Regions from separate parts of the Kocuria sp. CH-021 genome, predicted to be linked through region 1. Evidence: riboswitches for the same ligand, from Rfam matches in the RefSeq annotation. Region 1 holds a riboswitch; each other region holds the start of a gene.
The links. A riboswitch is a leader RNA that binds a small molecule or an ion and turns the genes downstream of it on or off. The one in region 1 is predicted to bind cyclic di-AMP.

Region 1 (4,876 bases):
ACCGCCGGGATGGACCCCGGTGTGGGCGCCCCCGGGGAGCAGTCGACGAGGACACCGGTCTAGGTCTGGACGGTGGAGACGCGGGCGCCGGACTCAAGTGATCGGCCGGTTAGCCGCGGAAACTGGTTCCGGCCGCGCCCAGCGCATCACTCACCGCCCCAGTGCAGGCCTGATCCCGGACGGTGTCACCGAAACGACCGATGTCCGACGGGGGTGCTTTCGGAAAGAAGCACTCCCGCAGCAGGTGAAGGGCGCAGCAGGTGAAGGGCGCAGCAGGTGAAGGGCGCAGCAGGTGAAGGGCACAGCAGGTGCGCGTGAGGTAGAGGCGGCCCGGCCCCGGGTGAGAGCGGTCCGGGGATCTGCTGCGGTGACCCCGTGGGGCACCGCAGCAGCGAGTCCGGCTCAGCGGTAGGTGTAGTACCCGTCGACGGGCATGGCGTTGACGGAGTGGACGAAGGTGCCCTGGGTGGGGTTCAGCGCCGAGACCATCTTGCCGCCACCGATGTAGATGCCGATGTGGTTGCCACCGTTCTGGGACACCAGGTCACCGGGCTGCGGGTTGGCGGTGGGGGTGGCGGCGGCGATCTGCTGGGAGCTGGTGCGGGGGATGTCGATGCCGTTCTGGGCGTAGACCCACCCGGTGAATCCGGAGCAGTCCCAGGCCCCGAAGGAGGTCCCGCCCCAGACGTAGCCGGTGCCCACACCCTGCATGGCCGTGCCCACGATGCCGCCGGCGGCCGGGGCGATCTCGGTGATGGCGGTGGACTGCGGGCTCACGCTCGAGGTGGCGGCGCTCTGCTGCGGGGCCGGGGCTTGGTCGGCGGGGGCGGCGGGCTGCGCGGCGACCGGGGCCTGGTAGGTGTAGGAGGCCAGATCGGCCATCGCCGAGGCCGGAGCCGCATAGGAGGACCCGGAGGCGGCGGGGATTTCGGCGTAGGCCTGGGCCGGAGCGATGGAGCCCACCAGCGCTGCGCCGGCGGCGGCGGCGATGGTGGTGGTGCGCACAGCTCGGGACGAGGTCTCGGCGCGGTGGCGGGCAGCGTTCAGCTTGAAAAGCGACATGGTGGAGTTCCTCCCTTTGCCTACGAGGTGAGCTGTCGGATGCGGGTGGGAGACACCCGGCCGCAGAACGCACGCGCTCTGAACGGCTTAACCCCAAGGCCCCGGATCACCGGGACCGGTAATGGTTCCCCCGCTTCTGCCAACCGATTTCTCTTCAGGAACCCCGAGCACCGGCAGAACTCGGCGATGTGCCACGGGGGCGCCAAGAAGATCAGCTCTCGGCACGAGGAGGACAATACAGGGCCCACCCCCTAATGTCACGTTTTGGTCACGGCCGCCGATCGGGTGGTCGTCTTGGTTGCCGAGGGTGCTCAGCAACGTGTTCCCGGCCCAGTGGAGCTTCGTTTCGGGCGGGAACATCAGTGTGTTCACCGTTAGCGGGGGCATGGCCGGGGAGAGTCCCTGATGGGCCCGAAGATGCACACCCTCGGCACGCCTGCGGCGGCCTGTCAGCACTGGGAGACCGCCGGTGGCTGCGGTGGGCGGTTTCCGCGCGTAGGGCAAGAAAAGCGATCGAGGCTCTCGGGCGGAGGCTTCGGAGGATATCGGAGGATAAATTCAGCGCGCGCTCATGTCTGCCGTAATCCGCCATCCGAACGAAGCACATTTCTTCATCGAATCTTCATGCCTTCAGCGTGTAGAGGAATAACGGGCACGCTCAAGGGCAGGACAGGAATCGATGTGTTCTCCGGCAGGTGATTCGACTGCATGGCCCTAGGAGCACGCCCGGGGGTCAGTGTTCAGACGGCATCGACACGGCCGCCTCCAAGACGTTGATTCCGTTTGCGGCAACGGGAAATCCGGAGGATGCTTCGTCTGCTGCTTCCTCGATACTGCCGGTATATCCGGGCAGGACCAGGGCGCACCCCAGGACGAGGGCGGTGATGGTGATGGTGCGCTTCACAGGGGGCCTCCAATCGGCGGGGCGAGCGGGCAACGGCATCGGCCGCTCGAGACGCCAACAAGATATCCGCCTCGCCGTGGCGACGCCTGCCAAGCCCTTGCGAAATGACCGCCTCTACCCGAGGGGGTGGTCGTTGCGGTCCATCTGCCAGTCGGCCAGGTCCACGGAGACCGCCGCGGCGGCGCCGGCCCACAGAGAGAAGTCGAGCCATTTCCCGCTGAGCTGGAACCGGTCGTCGCTCACGGTCGGTCCTGCCCGGCGGGCCCGTCTTGGCCGAGCGGGACGGTGTCCTTCCAGAAGCCCTGGGCGCGGAGGAACCTCTCGAGGTTCTCGCAGTGGTCGGGGCACGCCAGCCAGCTCTTGCGGTGGTGTGGGGTGTGGATGCGCGGGTTGTTCCAGCGGATCCGCCACGCGGCGTCCGCGCCGCAGCCCTTGCGGGAGCACTGCAAGTTGTCGGGTCCGGCCGGTGGTGCCGCGGATCCGTGCGGGGACAGCGATCTGAGCCGGTCGGACTCCACGGCGGTCGTGCTCCTCAGGGCGCTCGGGCAGGCTCCCCGGACAGCCCCGCGTCAGGCTCAGGCCGCGCCGCGGCGTCGGGAGGTGTCGTCCTCGACAGTAGCGGAGGAAGCCGGTTTCCCGCTGGGAGCAACCCTGCTCCCAGAGCCCGATGTCGCGGTCTGCGGGCTCTCGTTGCGGTGTCTTTCCGTCGTCGCCGTGACCGGTGATGGACTCACCCGCCAACACGGGGTGAAGTGACCCCCGTCATCAGGACACCCACGGCAGTGTGGCCCCTGCTCAGCGTAGGATTCCCGTCTTGACTTCGAAGTCGTTTGTATAGCTTTCCTCAAGATGGCGTGAAGATTCCCCATAACTTGCCCTCTGGTAGCTGTACGGGCTGTTCTTCCGGACCGGTGAGGGCATAGTTTGCAAGTGAGAACACCCCGTTCTCATCACCCCGTGCACGGGCGTTAGGGTGCCCCAGTCTTTGCTCCCCTTAGGCTGGGGCACCCGTCGATAATGTGGAGGAGCGACGTAGCCCGGACCGAAGAATCCGACGGATCCGGGACTGGCTCGCGGGCCCTCAATTGGCAATCCGAGGGCAAGACCCCCGACCCCTCTCCAGTGAGCATCATCATCCCGGTGCTCTCCCTGGTCATCATGCCGGTGCTGGCCGCGGTCAAGAAGAAGGCCGGCACGGCCCTGGGTGACGACCTGATCCTGGCTGGCGCCGCCGAGACCAGGATTTGCGTGCTGCTGTCCGTCTCCACTCTGACCGGGCTGATCCTCTTCGCGCTGACCGGCGCGGCGTGGGTAGACCCGGTGGCCGGGCTTATCCTCTTCGCCTTCGCCCTCCCCGAGGGCAAGGAGGCCGGGGCGAGCTTGTCGAGAGCGACGACGAGGACGAGGACTGATCGACATCCCGTTCCACCACGCTGGTCACGATCACCACGCAACGCTGAGGGGCCTTGTGCCTGGCAGGGCCCTTAGCTGTCCCCGGCGGGCTTGCGCATCCAGGACACAACACCCACCGCCTTACATATGGCGGATTAGCGGTTGGCCTTCGCCGAGGCCCTGTGGAGCAGGCGAGCAGGGCAAGGGGTACTGCACCTGGGTGGGAGAGACGTGGATACGTCTACCACGATGGGTTCGATGGTTTTCACCGTCATGCTCCTCCAGCGCTGTCAGCACTGGCTCGACGAGACCGCCCAACGCGACATCACAGCGCCTTGACGCCAATAGAGCATCCACTCTGCAGGACGCAACCTCGCTGGATGCACGGAGGCACATCAATGCAAATAGGTACATATTGGGGGACGGCGCAACCCGGAAGTGGGGGCACGCCGGGGGGCCCGTCGTTGCTAACGTGAATGTTGGCGGGTATTCGGGGGAACACGGGCTGGTGTCCCCGAATGCTGCGCCCACGGGAGCGTGTCCCATGCGCCAGTCAGGATCTGGGGGATCCCACGGCGGGGGCAAACGTGCCGACCGACAACCGATGAGGCAGTAACTGCCGAACCAGTGGGGGAACACATGCTTAAGTACCAGACTCAGACGGACAAGCTGGGCAAGATCGAGATCCCGGTCAGCGGCATCCGGGTGACACCGATGGACACCAATGAGCTGCACCAGTGGATTGCGGCCACGTGGGAGGAGCGGCGCAAGACCGTGATCCTCGGCCACAATCTGCACAGTCTCTACACGTGGGAGGTCAACCCGACGTTCCGCGCCTTTTACGACAAGGCCGACGTGGTGCTGACGGACGGCTTTCCCATCCTCAAAATGGCCAAGTGGCAGTCCGGGCGGCCGCTCAGCGCCAGGCGGCACCGTATCGGCACCATGGACTGGCTGCCCGGCCTGATCCGGAACACCCCCGTGCGGCGCGTGGCCGTCATCGGCGCGAGCCCCGAAAGCAACGCCGCCACGGTCGCCATGCTCCGTGCGGAGGACCCTGAGCGCACGGTCGAGGGCTGGCCCGGCGAAGGGTGGAACTCGGCCCTCGAGGACCGCATCGTCGGAACGCTCCAGGAGTTCCAGCCGGACTTCGTCATCGTGGGCCTGGGCATGCCGCTGCAGGAGGAGTTCCTGAGTCGGCACTGGGAGGAGTTGCCCACGGCGATCTACGCCGCCGTCGGCGGGGTGATCGACCAGTACTCTGGTATCCAGAAATCGGCCCCGCGCTGGCTCGGGCCCATGGGCCTGGAATGGGCCTACCGACTGGCCACCCAGCCGCGGCGGCTGGGCCACCGGTATCTCGTCGAGCCGTGGATCCTCGCCTACCTCCTGGCGGCCAAGGCCGTCCGGCAGAGCGCTGAGGGGGCGGATGCCAGTTCCTGAGCCGGCCGTGAGCGGGGGGCCGAGACTTTCCGTCCTGGCCCACCGCCTCGTGTCGGAGCGCATCACTAACGCTGC
Region 2 (4,876 bases), on a different contig from region 1:
GGACGCGACCGCCGCGGTCGCCCCGGCACCGCTGAGGGCCAGCGCCAGGGCCGTCCCGGCGGCCAGGTGCTTGATCGTCGACGTCATGACGAACCTCTCTTTCGCAAGAGCCCGTGCCGGGCCTGCACATCGTGGTGTTTGCTCTGGTCAGCCTCGGGTCGAGGCGGGCCGATCCGTCCACGGTAGCCCCGCCGCAGCTGGCTTCTCCGGGTTGGGAGGGCTGGGCGGTAGATCTTCACCGAACCTTCAAGAGCGGGCCCATCAGGGGGCCGAATCGGGGTGTTCCCCGGCGGTGGCCGGGTGCAGGCATCTTCGGTTCTGGCCGGCCGGTCCCGGATGCTGGTCAGGTGGGTGCACACCCGCCGCCCGCCACGAGCGGCATTCGTGGCGGGCGGCGTGTTGGCTCAGCGGAAAGTGACGTAGCCGACCGTCGGCATGGCACTCACGCTGTGCACGAAGGTGCCCTGGGTGGGGTTCAGTGCGGAGATCATCTTGCCGCCACCGAGGTAGATCCCGATGTGGGCCCCGCCGTTCTGGACGACGAGGTCGCCAGGCTGCGGGTCGGTGGTCGGGGTGCCGGCCGCCCACTGCTGCTGGCTGGTGCGGGGGATGTCGATGCCCTGCTGGGCGTAGACCCACTGGGTGAACCCGGAGCAGTCCCAGGCGCCGAAGTCCGTGCCGCCCCAGACGTAGCCGGTGCCCACACCCTGCATCGCGGTGCCGACAATGCCGCCGGCCGCAGCGGAGGTGGCGGAGATCTCGGAAATGTCCGAGGACTGGGGGGACAGACTCGAGGTGGCCGCCCCAGCGGCCGGAGCGGCCGGCAGGCTCGCCGCCTGCACAGTGACGGGAGCCTGGGAAACGGCCGGAGCCGGGGAGGTCGCGGGGGCCGAGTAAGCGGCGCCGGACATGGCGGGGGCTTCGGCATAGGCCTGAGCCGGGGCGACGGAGCCGATCACCGCCGCGCCGACAGCGGCGGCCAGGGTCGTGGTGCGCACCAGGTGCGAGGGGGTCTGGGCGCGGTGGCGGGCAGAGCTACGCGTGAAGAAAGCCATGAATGAGGGTCCTCCTTTTGCCTACGAGGTGAGCTGTCGGGTTCGGGTGGGAGGCACCCGGCCGCCGAGCCTGCAGCTCCGGCGGCTTCACCCCAAGGTCCGGGTGCGGACCGGGTATGGTTCCCCCGCTTCTGCCAAGTCATTTCTGTGATGGGGACCCCGGCTGCCGGCAGAATTCGGCGAAGCACCCGGGGAAGCCGATGAGATCAGCCAACGGCACGCAGAGGACACTAGCGCGTAGATAACGAAAAGGTCACATTCCTTGTGGTGCCGGGAAAAGGCTTGCACCGGCCTCGCGCGGTCGCCGGGAAACCGGCCGGTAGCCCACCACGCCTGGGGCATATTCGTTCCGGCGGGGTGGCGCCGCCAGCTGTGTTTTCTCCCGGTGCCACCACTCATCGGGGCCGCCCGGGGAGGCTCTGACCTGCGGTATCGCGCCGATGAGCGCGGTGGGAGCTCGGATTCGCTGCCCCTCACTACCCGTGGAATTCTCCGGCCTGCGCCCGGTGCGGGGGAAGGTGAACCCCCGGGGGAGCTTCAGCGTCCCTCAAGGGTGTTCTCGGATTTTTTTACGGAACCGCCCAGCATGGCTTGGGGGAGTGAGCTGTTTTCTTCATGAAATCTTCATATCCAAGGGTGTCGAACAGGTGAGAAGAGCTGCTTTCTTCACGAGATCTTCAAATTCATCCGGGTCCATGTATCGGACCGGTAGATCAATGGCCCGGTGCGAGGGAAGTAATTAAGCGGGTCCTTCGCTGTCGTGGGTGAGGCCAGGATGGTCAGCGGCGGAGCCACTGGGCTGCCGGCTGCCACGTAGCTGGGCCGATCAGTATTCCGGGGCCGATTGTGGACGCCGGGCGGTGCCGTCACCGCTGCCTCGATCGTGGTCACGGGCGGTTGATCCGCGATCCCCTCGCCCCGCAGGCGTTCCTCGACAAGGCCGGCACCGGGCGGGAGCAGTGCCGACCGTGGTGACCGTGCGGATCGGCATGGCGCAGGCCTTGCAGGGGGGTGAGGGTGGCCGCTTCCGAGCCGTTGGCGGCCGGGGACGGTCGGACCTACTGCTCGGCGGGGTGGGCCGGCTCCTCACCGGGTGCGGCCTCGACGTGCTCGGGGCCCGCGGCCACGTCGCGGACCGTGTGGCCTCCGAACTGGTTGCGCATCGCCGCGATCATCCTCATCGCCGGGGCCTCGTCCTGCCGGGAGACGAACCGGGCGAAGAGGGCGCTGGAGATGGCCGGCACCGGGACCGCCAGGTCCAGGGCGGCCTCCACCGTCCAGCGGCCCTCGCCGGAGTCCTCGGCGTAGCCGGCGAGCCGGTCCAGGTGCTCGTCCTCGTTCAGCGCGTTCACCGCCAGGTCCAGCAGCCAGGACTTGATCACCGACCCCTCGCGCCAGGAGTTGAAGGTCTCCCGTACCGAGCGGACGTGACCGGCGGCCTCGAGCAGTTCCCAGCCCTCGGCGTAGGCCTGCATGATCGCGTACTCGATGCCGTTGTGGACCATCTTCGCGAAGTGGCCCGCACCGTGCTCACCGGCGTGGACGAAGCCGAACTCGCCGGCGGGCTTGAGCGAGTCGAAGATCGGCTGCGCCTTGGCCACCGTCTCCTCGTCCCCGCCGACCATCAGGGCGTAGCCCTGGGTGATCCCCCACACCCCGCCGGAGACACCGCAGTCCAGGTACTCGATGCCCCGGTCCGCCAGTCTCCGGGCGCGGGGGGCGTCGTGGACCCACCGGGAGTTGCCGCCGTCGATGATCACGTCGCCCTCGCCCAGCACGGCGGCCAGCTCGTCGATCACGGTGTCCACCACCGTGTCCGGCACCATGATCCACACGACCCGGGGCGGGCTGCCGATCTGCTCCACCATGGTGGTGAGGCTCTCGGCATCGGAGAGCTCGGGATCGGTGTCGTAGCCGACCACCGTGTGCCCGGCCTCGCGCAACCGCTCCCGCATGTTGCCGCCCATCTTGCCCAGTCCTACCAGTCCCACCTGCATGGTGTGCTCCCTTCTCGGTCCTCCGCCGCTCAGACGGACATCAGCTGGCCGGGTCACCCCACGGAGGAAAACCGCACAGACACAGCCTTCTGGCCAGCTGGGACAGTTTCCTCCCCTCCATCCCCGGGTGTCCGCCACGTTCTCACGGTCCCGGCTGGGGCAGCCACCCGAAGTGCGGAACCGATGCCGGACGGGCCCAGCCGCACGGATGCGTCCACGCGCGTGGCGCTGCTCCATGCCGACAAGCTCACCAGCCCGCCACGCCAGGGAAGAGCCCACGGTTCCAGGACCTCCTTCTTGAAGGTTCTATGAAGATTCCCGCTCATCGCCCTGACATGGAGTTGATCACCGTTTCGATACAACGCTGATAAGGCTACTGTCGGAAACATGGTGGATCGCACGATCCGTCGGCACCAGATCGATATACCGCACAAACCGCAGTATGAGAGAAGGAGCAGAACCATGACCCATCACGTGAGCTCGATGCTGGAGACCTACCCGAAGGACCTGGGGGACATCGACCAGCAGAAGTTGGCGGAGTGCATCGAGGCCTGTTTCGAGTGCGCCCAGACCTGTACCGCCTGCGCGGATGCCTGCCTGGCCGAGGACATGGTCGCGCAACTGAGCACCTGCATCCGCAAGAACCTGGACTGCGCCGACATCTGCGCGACCACCGGCAATGTGCTCTCCCGTCAGACCGGCAACAACGCCGAGGTCACCCGGGCCGTCCTGGAGGCATGCCGGGCCGCCTGCAAGGCCTGCGGCGACGAGTGCGCCCAGCACGCGGGTGAGCACGAGCACTGCCGCGTGTGCGCCGAGGCCTGCCGCCGCTGCGAGCAGGCTTGCGCGAACCTGATCTCCTCCCTGAACTGAGACGGGCCGAACACTGACCTGACGCAGGAAAGGAAAAGGACGAGCATGGAAGAACAGAGCGTGATCTCGGGCAAACGGCGCCTTCGGCGGCGTGTTCCTGCCGCGGCCGCGTCGGCCGTTCTGGCTCTCGGGGCGGTGACCGGCACAGGGGTGGCGACGGCGGCCCCGGCCTTCGCCGATGCCCCGGCCGGCAACGAGCAAGCCGCCAGCTTCGAGGTGGAGTTCCTGAAGAACATGATCGACCACCACTACATGGCGGTCGTGATGGCTCAGGAGTGCGTGGACAAGGCCGTGCACCCGGAGCTGGCCGCGATGTGCGAGGACATCATCACGGTCCAGAACCAGGAAATCGAGCAGATGCAGACCTGGCTGCAGGAGTGGTACGGAATCACCCATGAGCCCCAGCTGTCCACCGGAGACATGGCTTCGATGCAACGGCTGGACCAGTTCACCGGGGCCGAGTACGAGATCCGGTTCATGCAGTCAATGATCCGCCACCACTGGGCGGCGATCCGGGAGGCCGAGACCTGCCTGGACCGCGCCGAGCACCAGGACCTGCTGCAGCTGTGCCAGAACATCAAAACGGTCCAGCTGAGCGAGATCGCACAGATGCAGACCTGGCTCGAGGAGTGGTACGACCGCCAAGGCGGCCGCCCCGCCGCCACCGCCTGATCGACCCGCTGACCGGCCGATGTCCATCTACACCATCCGCCGGTAAAAGACGGGGCCTGCCCCTGCACGAACGAGCTGCACGGGGACAGGTTCCGTCTTCCCCCATACCACCCACTACTGCCTGGCGTTTGCTTCACCGCGGTGCACGCATGGTCCCGGTGACAGACCGCCCGGCATCCGCCGAGCCGGTATCGAGGGACCGGCTCATCGCCCGAGAGGGAACCTGCCATGCACCACATTCCATTAGGCCGCCGTACCGCGGCCGCCGCCTCCGCGGCC
Region 3 (4,876 bases), on a different contig from region 1:
CATCACCGCCGCCCACGACGTCCTGCGGGACGAGGGCGAGGCCTACGCCGAGAAGCTCCAGGAGGCGGGGGTGGAGGTCCACCAGCGCCGCTGGGAGGGCCAGATGCACGGCTTCTTCTCCATGGTCAACGTGCTGCCGGCCAGCGCCGAGGCCCTGGACTTCGTGGTGGATTCGATCGCCACGGACGTCCAGGCCGAGCTGGAGGAGGCGGGCGAGCGATGAGCACGGTGCGCGAGCTGGACGTCGTCGTCGTCGGCGCCGGGTTCTCCGGCCTCTACCTCCTCCACCGCCTGCGCGAGCAGGGACGGTCCGTGGCCGTCGTCGAGAAGGGCGACGGCGTGGGCGGCACGTGGTACTGGAACCGCTACCCCGGGGCCCGGTGCGACGTGGAGAGCCCCTACTACTCCTACTCCTTCTCCCCGGAGCTGGAGCAGGAGTGGGAGTGGACCGAGCGCTACCCCACCCAGCCCGAGATCCTGCGCTACCTCAACCACGTGGCCGACCGCTTCGACCTGCGCCGCGACATCCAGCTGGACACCGAGGTGACCTCCGCCGTCTACGACGACGCCACGGCACGGTGGGCCGTCACCACCCGCTCGACCGCGGACGGCACCGAGGAGACGGTCAGCGCCCGCTATTGCATCATGGCCACCGGCTGCCTCTCGGCCGGGCGCGTGCCGGACTTCGAGGGCCTGGCCGACTTCACCGGGGAGGTCTACCACACCGGCTCCTGGCCGCACGAGGGCGTGGACTTCACCGGCAAGCGCGTCGCGGTGATCGGCACCGGGTCCTCCGGCATCCAGTCGATCCCCGAGATCGCCCGGCAGGCCGAGCACCTGACGGTCTTCCAGCGCACCCCGAACTTCAGCGTCCCGGCGCGCAACCAGCCGCTGGACCCGCAGGAGTGGGCGCAGATCAAGGCCGACTACCCGCGGATCCGGGAGATCGCCAGGCAGACCCCGACCGGGCTGCCGTTCCCGCCCAGCACCGCCTCCGCGCTGGAGACCGACCCGGCGGAGCAGCGCAAGGTCATGGAGGAGCACTGGACGCTGGGCGGGTTCCGCCTCGGGCAGTGCTTCTCGGACCTGGCGATCAGCAAGGAGGCCAACGACGTCGTGGCCCAGTACATCCGCAAGCGCATCGACGAGATCGTCGAGGACCCGCAGGTCGCGGAGCTGCTGAAGCCCTACGACCACCCTGTGGGCACCAAGCGGATCTGCGTGGACACCGACTACTACACGACGTTCAACCGGGAGAACGTCTCCCTGGTCGACGTCCGGTCCGCGCCGATCACCCGGCTCACCGAGCGGGGGCTGGCCACCACGGAGCAGGAGTACGAGGTCGACGCCATCGTCTTCGCCACCGGCTTCGATGCCATGACCGGGGCCCTGAACCGGATCGACATCCGGGGCACCGAGGGGCTCGCCCTGGCCGAGAAGTGGGCCGCCGGCCCGCGGACCTACCTCGGGCTGGCCACCGCCGGGTTCCCGAACCTGTTCCTGGTCACCGGTCCCGGCAGCCCGTCGGTGCTCAGCAACATGGTGACCTCGATCGAGCAGCACGTCGACTGGATCACCGACCACATCCGCTACCTCGAGGACCAGGGCCTCGTCCGCTCCGAGGCCTCTCCCGAGGCGGAGGACGCGTGGGTGCAGCACGTCAACGACGCCGCGGACATGACCCTGTTCCCGCAGGCGAACTCCTGGTACCTGGGCGCCAACGTGCCCGGCAAGCCGCGGGTGTTCATGCCCTACGTGGGCGGGGTCGGCGCCTACCGCGCCAAGTGCGACGAGGTCGCCTCCCGACAGTACGAGGGCTTCAGCGTCGCCTGACCGGTCGAACAGCCGAACGGAGGGCTCCGGTGCTGCGGCACCGGAGCCCTCCGCATGCCGGCAGGCCGGGGCGTCGGGGCGCATCCCCTCATCGGCAGCCTGGTGCTCGCGGGATGCCAGGGAAGCGGAATCGACGTGCCACAAAGGCATTTCTTTCTTTTTGCGAATTCCTGGGACAACAATGGAAATTGCCGGAAGTGATGGTTTGCCCCGGCCCTTGAAGGGGCCGATCCCGTCGGACACCTAATGCTCTGTGGGCCTTTCCCGGCAAACGGTCGTGCCCTGCCACGGGTGGCGCCATTCGGTACTCGGCTCCAGGGCAGGGGCCTGCTTGCCCGTCGGCATGACCTTGGCAGAGCCCCAGGTCAAAACCACTTTCGTCTCGAACTGAGCCTCCCGGGGGATCCCCATGGGCACGCCTCACGGGGCCACGGCGTCCCGGCGCGGAGGTGCACAGCCGCACCAGCACTCAAGCCGAGACACGCCCGTGATCTAAACGAGACTTTCTCGTTACTTTTCGATTAGTGTTTCCTCCGTGCCGATCGCCTCATCGATCGGCATCCCCGTGCACATCGCCGAATTCTGCCGGTGCCCGGGGCCCCCCAGACACATCGCTCGGCAGAAGCGGGGGAACCAGAAACGGTCCCTTCCCCGGGACCTAGGGGTTAAGTCGCCAGGGCCCCCACCCTGCGACCGGGTGTCTCCCACCCGCATCCGACAGCTCACCTCGCAGGCAAGAGGGAGGACATCACTCATGCCCGTTTTCCAGTCCCGCACGCCCCGCCACCGCGCCCAGAGCTCGTTCCGCCTCGGGCGCACCGCCATCCTGGCGGCCGCCGGCGGCGCCCTGGCGCTCAGCAGCGTGGCCCCGGCCCAGGCCGCCCCCGCCGCAGCCCCCCAGCAGGTCCTCAGCACCCAGGCCCAGTCCGGCAAGGCCGCGACCATCGCCGCCGCGGCCAAGAACCAGCTCGGCGTGCGGCAGGACTGCACCGCCCTGGTCACCAAGGCCCTGCGCGCGGCCGGGGTCAAGCACCACGGGTGGCCGGTCTCCTACCTGAAGCTCGGCACCCGGGTCTCCGCCGCCCAGGCCCAGCCCGGTGACCTGGTCTACTACGCCAACGGCGGCATGGGCTTCGCCCACATCGCCGTGTACATCGGCGGCGGCAAGGCCGTCCACGGCGGCTGGAACGGCAACCAGACGGTCATCCAGACCGTCAACGTCGGCTCCGGCCCCGTCTACCTCCGCGTGCGCTGACCCCACGCACCTGAGCCGGGGGTGGGGGGGGGGGGGCGCCCCCCCCCCCCCCCCCCCCCCCACACCCGCATCCCATGTGGACGGCCTCTGCACGCGGAGGCACCTCGCAACGATGTCCACGGTGGGAATCCATCGGGAAACCACTCTTCCCAGGCTGATATATGAGTCGTATGCTCGGTGCGGGTCCGCCAGCGGATCGATCGCCAACTCGACGAGGAGTGGAACAGCATGCGGGAACTCGCACACCGGCTCGACCGGCTGGGCACCGAAACCGCCTTCAGCGTCGCCCAGGCCGCCGCCGCCTGGAAGGCGAAGGGGAACCGGGTGTACCCCTTCCACCTCGGTGACATCAACATCCCGACGGCCCCGCACATCATCGAGGCGATGGACCGGGCCATCGCCGACGGCTACACGGGCTACTGCCCGGGCCCGGGCATCCCGCAGCTGCGCGAGGCCCTCGCCGAGGACATCGGCTCGCGCCGTGGCATCGACCTCAGCCCCGAGAACATCGTAGTGATGACGGGCGGCAAGCCCGTCATCACGAAGTTCCTGCAGGCGGTCATGAACCCCGGCCAGGAGGTGCTCTACCCGAACCCAGGCTTCCCGATCTACGAGTCGCAGATCGAGTACCTCGGGGGCACGGCCGTGTCGTACCGCTACCTGCCCACGGAGGACGGCTTCGCGATCGACCTCGAACAGGTGCGCGCCTCGATCACCCCGAACACGGTCGCCATCATCTACAACGACCTGCAGAACCCCATCTCGGCCGAGTCGACGGCGGCCGAGCGCGAGGCCGTCGCGCAGCTCGCCCAGGAGCACGATCTCTGGGTGCTCTCCGACGAGGCCTACTTCGAGACCCGTTACGAGGGGGTCTCGAACTCGATCGCCTCGCTGCCCGGCATGGCCGAGCGCACCGTCATCCTCTACACCTTCAGCAAGAAGTTCGCCATGACCGGCTCGCGCCTCGGCTGCGCCGTCGCGCCCCTGGAGATCGCGAAGGTGCTCAGCACGCTCAACACCAACGACGAGTCGTGCACCACGCACTATGTGCAGTGGGCCGGCATCGAAGCACTCCGCGGCACCCAGGAGCCCGTGCAGCAGACGCTCGACATCCTGCGCGAGCGCCGCGATGTCGCCTGTGAGCTCGTGAACGCCACCCCCGGCATGCACGTGGCCGTGCCGCAGTCGACCTTCTACCTGTTCCCCGACGTCACCGCCGCCATGGAACGCATGGGGTACACGGCGGTCGGTGACTTCGCCACGGCGGCGCTGCACGAGACCGGCGTCTCCTTCTGCACGCGCGAGCACTTCGGCCGGCGCCAGCCCGGCGAGGACCGGCAGTACATCCGGCTCGCCTACTCGGGCATCGACGTCGACGACATCCGCGACGGCCTCGGCCGCCTGCGCGCGTGGATCGAGACGGCATGAGCCGGGTCGTCGTCACGGGACGGATTCCCGACGCCGCGATCGAGAAGCTCCGCGCCGCCCACGAGGTCGACGCCTGGCCGGATCCGGAGCCGATCGACCGCGAGGAGCTTCTGCGCCGGGTGGCCGGCGCCGATGCCGTCGTCAGCCTGCTCACCGAGCGCATCGACGCCGAGCTGCTCGACGCCGCCGGCCCGCAGCTGAAAGTGGTTGCGAACGTCGCGGTCGGCTACGACAACATCGACGTGCCGGCCTGCGCCGAACGGGACGTCGTGGCCACCAACACCCCCGGGGTGCTCACGGACGCCACCGCCGACATCGCGTTCGGCCTCGTCCTCATGGCGACCCGCCGGCTCGGCGAGG
Region 4 (4,876 bases), on a different contig from region 1:
ACATCGATCCGCCGCTGTGGCCGGCCCACGGCACGCACTTCTCGCACCTGGTCTCCGACACCTCCTACGAGGAGCTGCACGCCTTCGCGGACCGGCTGGGGGTTTCCCGGCGCGCCTTCGACCGGGACCACTACGACGTGCCGGAGAGCCGGTACGAGCAAGCGGTGGCCGCGGGTGCCCGGCCGGTCGACGGCCGGCACCTCACGCGCGTGCTCGTGCGCAGCGGGCTGCGCGTTCCCGCGCGGGCGCGCCCGGACCGAGTCGCCCGGGTCCTCCTGCGGCGGTGGGCCGCCCGTTTCCCGGCGCACCCGGCGCTGGGCGAGGAGCTCGTGCACCGGTGGAGCGAGCCGCACCGGCACTACCACGGTCCGGCGCACCTGCTCGCGGTGCTCGAGGCCCTCGACGTGCTGCTGGCCGGGACCCGGCTTGACCCCGCCCGGTCCGAGGCCCTGGTCCTGGCCGCGTGGTTCCACGACGCGGTCTACCGGGGCCGCCCCGGGTCCGACGAGCAGGAGTCCGCGGAGCTGGCCCGTGCGCGGCTGACCGCCGCCGGCTTCCCCGAGCCGCTCGCGGCGGAGGTCGAACGGCTGGTGCTGCTCACCCTCGGGCACCGGGTCACCGACGACGACACCGCCGGAGGGCTGCTCCTCGACGCCGATCTCTCGGTGCTCGGGGCGGACCCGGCGGGCTACGCCGCCTATGTCGCGGGGGTCCGGAAGGAGTACGCGCACGTGCCGGAGGCGGTGTTCGCGCAGGCCCGGTTGCGTGTGCTCGAGGACCTCCGGGACCGGCGCCCGCTGTTCCGGACCCCGGCCGCCCGGCGGCGGTGGGGCACCGCGGCGGGCCGCAACCTCGAGGACGAGATCGCCCGGCTGCGCGCGGCCGTCGGGGCGGGTCCCTCCGGTCCCCCCGCGGACGCCGCGGTGCTGACCATCACCGCCGTGTGCCTGCGGGACGACGACGGGGCGCTGCTGACGGTGCGCAAGCGCGGCACGGAGCGTTTCATGCTGGTCGGCGGCAAGCTCGATCCGGGCGAGTCCCCGGCGGCGGCGGCCGTGCGCGAGACGGCGGAGGAGGTGGGCCTGCGGCTGGACCCCGCTCAGCTGGGCCTGCTCGGGGAGTTCGAGGCGCCGGCCGCGAACGAGGACCGCACGTGGGTGCGCTGCACCGTGTTCACGGCGCCGCTGACGGGCCGGCCCGTGCCGCTCGCGGAGATCGAGGAGCTGCGCTGGCAGCCCGTCGGCGAGGACGTCCTCGACGCGCTCCCCGTGGACCTGGCCCCGCTGCTGCGGGAGCACGTCATTCCGGCGCTGCGCCGCCCTCCCGGCGGTCCGGGCGCCCGGCCGTGACGTGCCGCCGCCGGTGGAGCAGGATCCCGGTGACCAGGCCCAGCACGATCCCGATGCCGCCGAGGACGGAGAGCCACATCGCGGCGTGGCCCACGAAGGCGGCGACCACGAACCCGGCCGCGATGCCGGGCACGGCGCCGGCGATCATGCCGTAGGCCATGTAGGCGTACTCACGATCGAGGCTCGTGCGGGCGTTGCGGCTGTAGTCGGTGGACATGGTCCCAGTCTATCGGCCGCCGGGCGGGCACCGGAGCGGGCGCCGCAGCGGCCGCCGGGGAGGACCCGGGAACGACAGCGGGTGCGCGGTTCCCGTCTGGCCGACCAGGAACCGCGCACCCGAACCGGTGCTCTCGCGTGCGCTCAGCGCACGCGGACGTAGACGGGGCCGGAGCCCACGTTGACGCTGTCGATGACGGTCGTGCCGCCGTTCCAGCCGCCGTGGACGGCCTTGCCGCCGCCGATGTAGACGCCGATGTGGGCCGCGCCCATGCCACCGTCGGCGTAGTAGACGAGGTCGCCGGGCTGCGCCTGGCCGGCGGAGACCTGCGTGCCGAGGCTCAGGTAGGAGGCCGGCCAGCCGTGGTGGTTGATCCCGGCGGCGCGCAGGGCGTTCGTGACGAGCGCGGTGCAGTCCTGGCTCACGCCGAGCTGGCCCATGGCGGCGGAGGAGATGGTCGCGCCCTTGCCGGAGGCGGAGCTCTGGGTGCTGACGGTGCGCTCGGCCGCCGGGGCGGCCTGCACGACCGGCTTCGGGGCGGCGGCGGGCTTCGGGGCCGGGGCGGCCTGCACGACCGGCTTGGGAGCAGCGGGCTTCGGAGCCGCCACCGCCGGGGCGGGCGCGGCGGCCGGCTTCGGAGCGGGGGCGGCCTGCACAACCGGCTTGGGGGCGGGGGCGGCCTGCACGGCCGGCTTCGGGGCCGGGGCGGCCACGGCGGGAGCCGCGACGACCGGGGTCTGCACCTTCCGCTCGGCCTTCTTCTCCGCCTTCTTCTCAGCCTTCTTCGCGGCCGGCTTCTCCGACGCCGGCTTCTCGGCCTTCGTCACGTGGGCGACGGGCTCGAGGGACACGGCGGGGGCCGCGGCGGGGGTGGCGGCGGCCACGGCGGACAGCGGGGCGTCGGCGGAGGCGTCCTGGGCCGGAGCGGCCTGCACGGACACGGTGGTGGCGAGGGCCAGGCCGGAGAAGGCCGCGACGGCGGCCACGGTGCGGGCCTTGCCGGTCAGGAGCGAGCCGATGCCGTTGGAGGAGGTCAGGTCACGGGTCATGAGGAGTTCAGACGACTTTCTGGCGGGGCCGAGCCGGCCTGCCGGAGGGCACGGGGACAGCACGGATCGCCCCGGGGGATGCTGGGGTGGTCCGGTGTCCGGCAGGACGGTGTTCCGGGATCGGGAACGACGGCCGGGCGAGCGGAGGGGAGGAGTCGCTGTCCGGGCGGACAGCAGGAAGCACGGAGAGCCGGGAGAGCGGCTCTCCGTGCCTGGGGGGATCGGGTGCCGCCCGCACCCGAGGGGTGCGGGCGGCCGGGACCGATCAGAAGGTGTAGTAGCCGTCCAGCTGCATGGCGTTGACGGAGTGGACCTGGGTGCCCTGGGTCGGGTTGAGGGCGGAGATCATCTTGCCGCCGCCGATGTAGACGCCCACGTGCGCGCCGCCGTTCTGGGAGACGAGGTCGCCGGGCTGCGGGTTGGCGGTGGGGGTGCCCGCCGCGAACTGGGACCAGGTGGTGCGGGGCAGGTCGATGCCGTTCTGGGCGAAGACCCACTGGGTGAAGCCGGAGCAGTCCCAGGCGCCGTAGGCGGTGCCGCCGTAGACGTAGCCGGCGCCCTGCGCGGACATCGCGGTGCCCACGATGCCGCCGGCGGCCGGGGAGATGGCCGTGGTGGCGGTGGACTGGGGGGTCACGCTCGCGGTGGCGGCGGCCGGCTGGGGCGCCGGGGCCGGGGCCTCGTAGGCCGGGGCGGCGGGCTGGGCCGCGGGCTGCGCGGCGACCGGAGCCTCATAGGTGTACGAGGTGTAGCCGGCCAGCGAGGCGGACGCCGGGGCCGGGGCCGAGTAGGCCGCGCCGGACTCGACGGGGGCCTGGGCGTAGGCCTGGGCCGGGGCGATGGAGCCGATCATCGCGGCGCCGGCGGCGGCGGCGATGGTGGTGTTGCGCACGGCGTGCGAGGTGCTCTCGGCGCGGTGGCGGGCAGAGTTCTGCTGGAAAAGCGACATGGTTGAGTTCCTCCCTTTGCCTACGAGGTGAGCTGTCGGATTCGGGTGGGAGACACCCGGCCGCAGAACGCACGCGCTCTGACGACTTAACCCCAAGGACCCGGATCACCGGGACCGAAAATGGTTCCCCCGCTTCTGCCAAGCAGTTTCTGTGTAGAGGCCACGGGCACCGGCAGAATTCGGCGATGTGCTTCGTGGGCGCCGATCCGACCAGTGATCAGCACGCGTTGAACAGTACATGACAGATTACGGAAGTGTCACGTTTTGATCACGACCGATCACGAAGAGGCAACGAGCACCATATCAATCCCGCGGAATTGAGTCTTCACAGAAGAAGAATTTGCCCCTGCGACGCCCTGTGCAGTGCCCTTCGGAGCCCGCAAAAACCGCGTCCCACCAGGGCCGGTGCGCTCCGGGAGCCTGTCGGGGAGCGGACTGGCGGAAAGTAGCTTGTGAACGTCCACACATCCGGGACGGGACCGCTCCCCGGAGCGCTCCGGGGCACCGGGGACGACGCCGCACTGCCTCCGGAGGCACCGCGGGAGATGTCCCCCGCCGCCCGCGGCGAGGCACATCTCCCGCCGCCCGCGGCGGGGCGTCAGGAGGCGAGGACGCGGATGGCCGCGGCGGTCCGCAGGTCGACCTCCGCGGACCGTCCCGTGGCCGGCACCTCGATGCGCACGAGCTGACCGTCCACCCGTGCCCTGACCTCGGCCCCGGTGAGCACGCCCACGTCGCTCAGCACGCCCAGCAGGTCGGCGTCCGCCTGGACCACCTCCGGCAGCAGCGCGATGGTGTGCGGGCCGTCCGGGACGTGGCGGGCGGCGTCGAGCAGGGAGGGGTGCGCCGCGGCGGGGCTGTCCTCCACCCCGAGGGCGGCGAGGCCGGGGATCGGCGTGCCGTACGGCGAGTGCCGGGGGCTGTGCAGGAGGTCCACGAGCCGCCGCTCGACCTGCTCGCTCATGACGTGCTCCCACCGGCACGCCTCGTCGTGGACCTGTGCCAGGTCCAGGCCGATGACGTCGGCGAGCAGGCGCTCGGCGAGCCGGTGCTTCCGCATGACCTGCACGGCCCGCTCCCGGCCGGCCTCGGTGAGCAGCAGCGACCGGTCCGGGCCCACCGTCAGCAGCCCGTCCCGCTCCATCCTGGACACCGTCTGCGAGACCGTGGGCCCGGAGTGGTCGAGACGCTCCACGATGCGGGCCCGCATCGGTGTGATCCCCTCCTCCTCGAGCTCGAGCACGGTCCGCAGGTACATCTCCGTGGTGTCGATCAGGTCGCTCATGCCTCAGTCATCCTTCGTCCGGCCGTC

Region 2: linked by a shared signal. The riboswitch ahead of ACPYN7_RS11935 (C40 family peptidase) and the one ahead of ACPYN7_RS15055 (C40 family peptidase) in region 1 are both predicted to bind cyclic di-AMP.
Region 3: linked by a shared signal. The riboswitch ahead of ACPYN7_RS10855 (NlpC/P60 family protein) and the one ahead of ACPYN7_RS15055 (C40 family peptidase) in region 1 are both predicted to bind cyclic di-AMP.
Region 4: linked by a shared signal. The riboswitch ahead of ACPYN7_RS02225 (C40 family peptidase) and the one ahead of ACPYN7_RS15055 (C40 family peptidase) in region 1 are both predicted to bind cyclic di-AMP.

What each region holds. Positions count from the first base shown of each region.
Region 1 covers NZ_JBNAFK010000022.1:5,891-10,766, forward strand. Annotated here, with positions in the region: gene ACPYN7_RS15055 (C40 family peptidase) at 403-1,062, opposite strand; cyclic di-AMP (ydaO/yuaA leader) riboswitch at 1,068-1,223, opposite strand; gene ACPYN7_RS15060 (hypothetical protein) at 1,796-1,966, opposite strand; gene ACPYN7_RS15065 (hypothetical protein) at 2,081-2,209, opposite strand; gene ACPYN7_RS15070 (hypothetical protein) at 2,206-2,484, opposite strand; gene ACPYN7_RS15075 (hypothetical protein) at 3,089-3,454, shown strand; gene ACPYN7_RS15080 (WecB/TagA/CpsF family glycosyltransferase) at 3,998-4,801, shown strand.
Region 2 covers NZ_JBNAFK010000014.1:1,536-6,411, reverse strand. Annotated here, with positions in the region: gene ACPYN7_RS11940 (DUF305 domain-containing protein) at 1-87, opposite strand, end outside; gene ACPYN7_RS11935 (C40 family peptidase) at 405-1,055, opposite strand; cyclic di-AMP (ydaO/yuaA leader) riboswitch at 1,062-1,230, opposite strand; gene gnd (phosphogluconate dehydrogenase (NAD(+)-dependent, decarboxylating)) at 2,114-3,052, opposite strand; gene ACPYN7_RS11925 (four-helix bundle copper-binding protein) at 3,515-3,925, shown strand; gene ACPYN7_RS11920 (DUF305 domain-containing protein) at 3,971-4,597, shown strand.
Region 3 covers NZ_JBNAFK010000012.1:43,199-48,074, forward strand. Annotated here, with positions in the region: gene ACPYN7_RS10845 (alpha/beta hydrolase) at 1-223, shown strand, start outside; gene ACPYN7_RS10850 (flavin-containing monooxygenase) at 220-1,833, shown strand; cyclic di-AMP (ydaO/yuaA leader) riboswitch at 2,397-2,582, shown strand; gene ACPYN7_RS10855 (NlpC/P60 family protein) at 2,588-3,088, shown strand; gene ACPYN7_RS10860 (pyridoxal phosphate-dependent aminotransferase) at 3,317-4,516, shown strand; gene ACPYN7_RS10865 (2-hydroxyacid dehydrogenase) at 4,513-4,876, shown strand, end outside.
Region 4 covers NZ_JBNAFK010000002.1:203,724-208,599, forward strand. Annotated here, with positions in the region: gene ACPYN7_RS02210 (DUF4031 domain-containing protein) at 1-1,349, shown strand, start outside; gene ACPYN7_RS02215 (hypothetical protein) at 1,300-1,566, opposite strand; gene ACPYN7_RS02220 (C40 family peptidase) at 1,710-2,615, opposite strand; gene ACPYN7_RS02225 (C40 family peptidase) at 2,881-3,564, opposite strand; cyclic di-AMP (ydaO/yuaA leader) riboswitch at 3,570-3,757, opposite strand; gene ACPYN7_RS02230 (metal-dependent transcriptional regulator) at 4,163-4,849, opposite strand.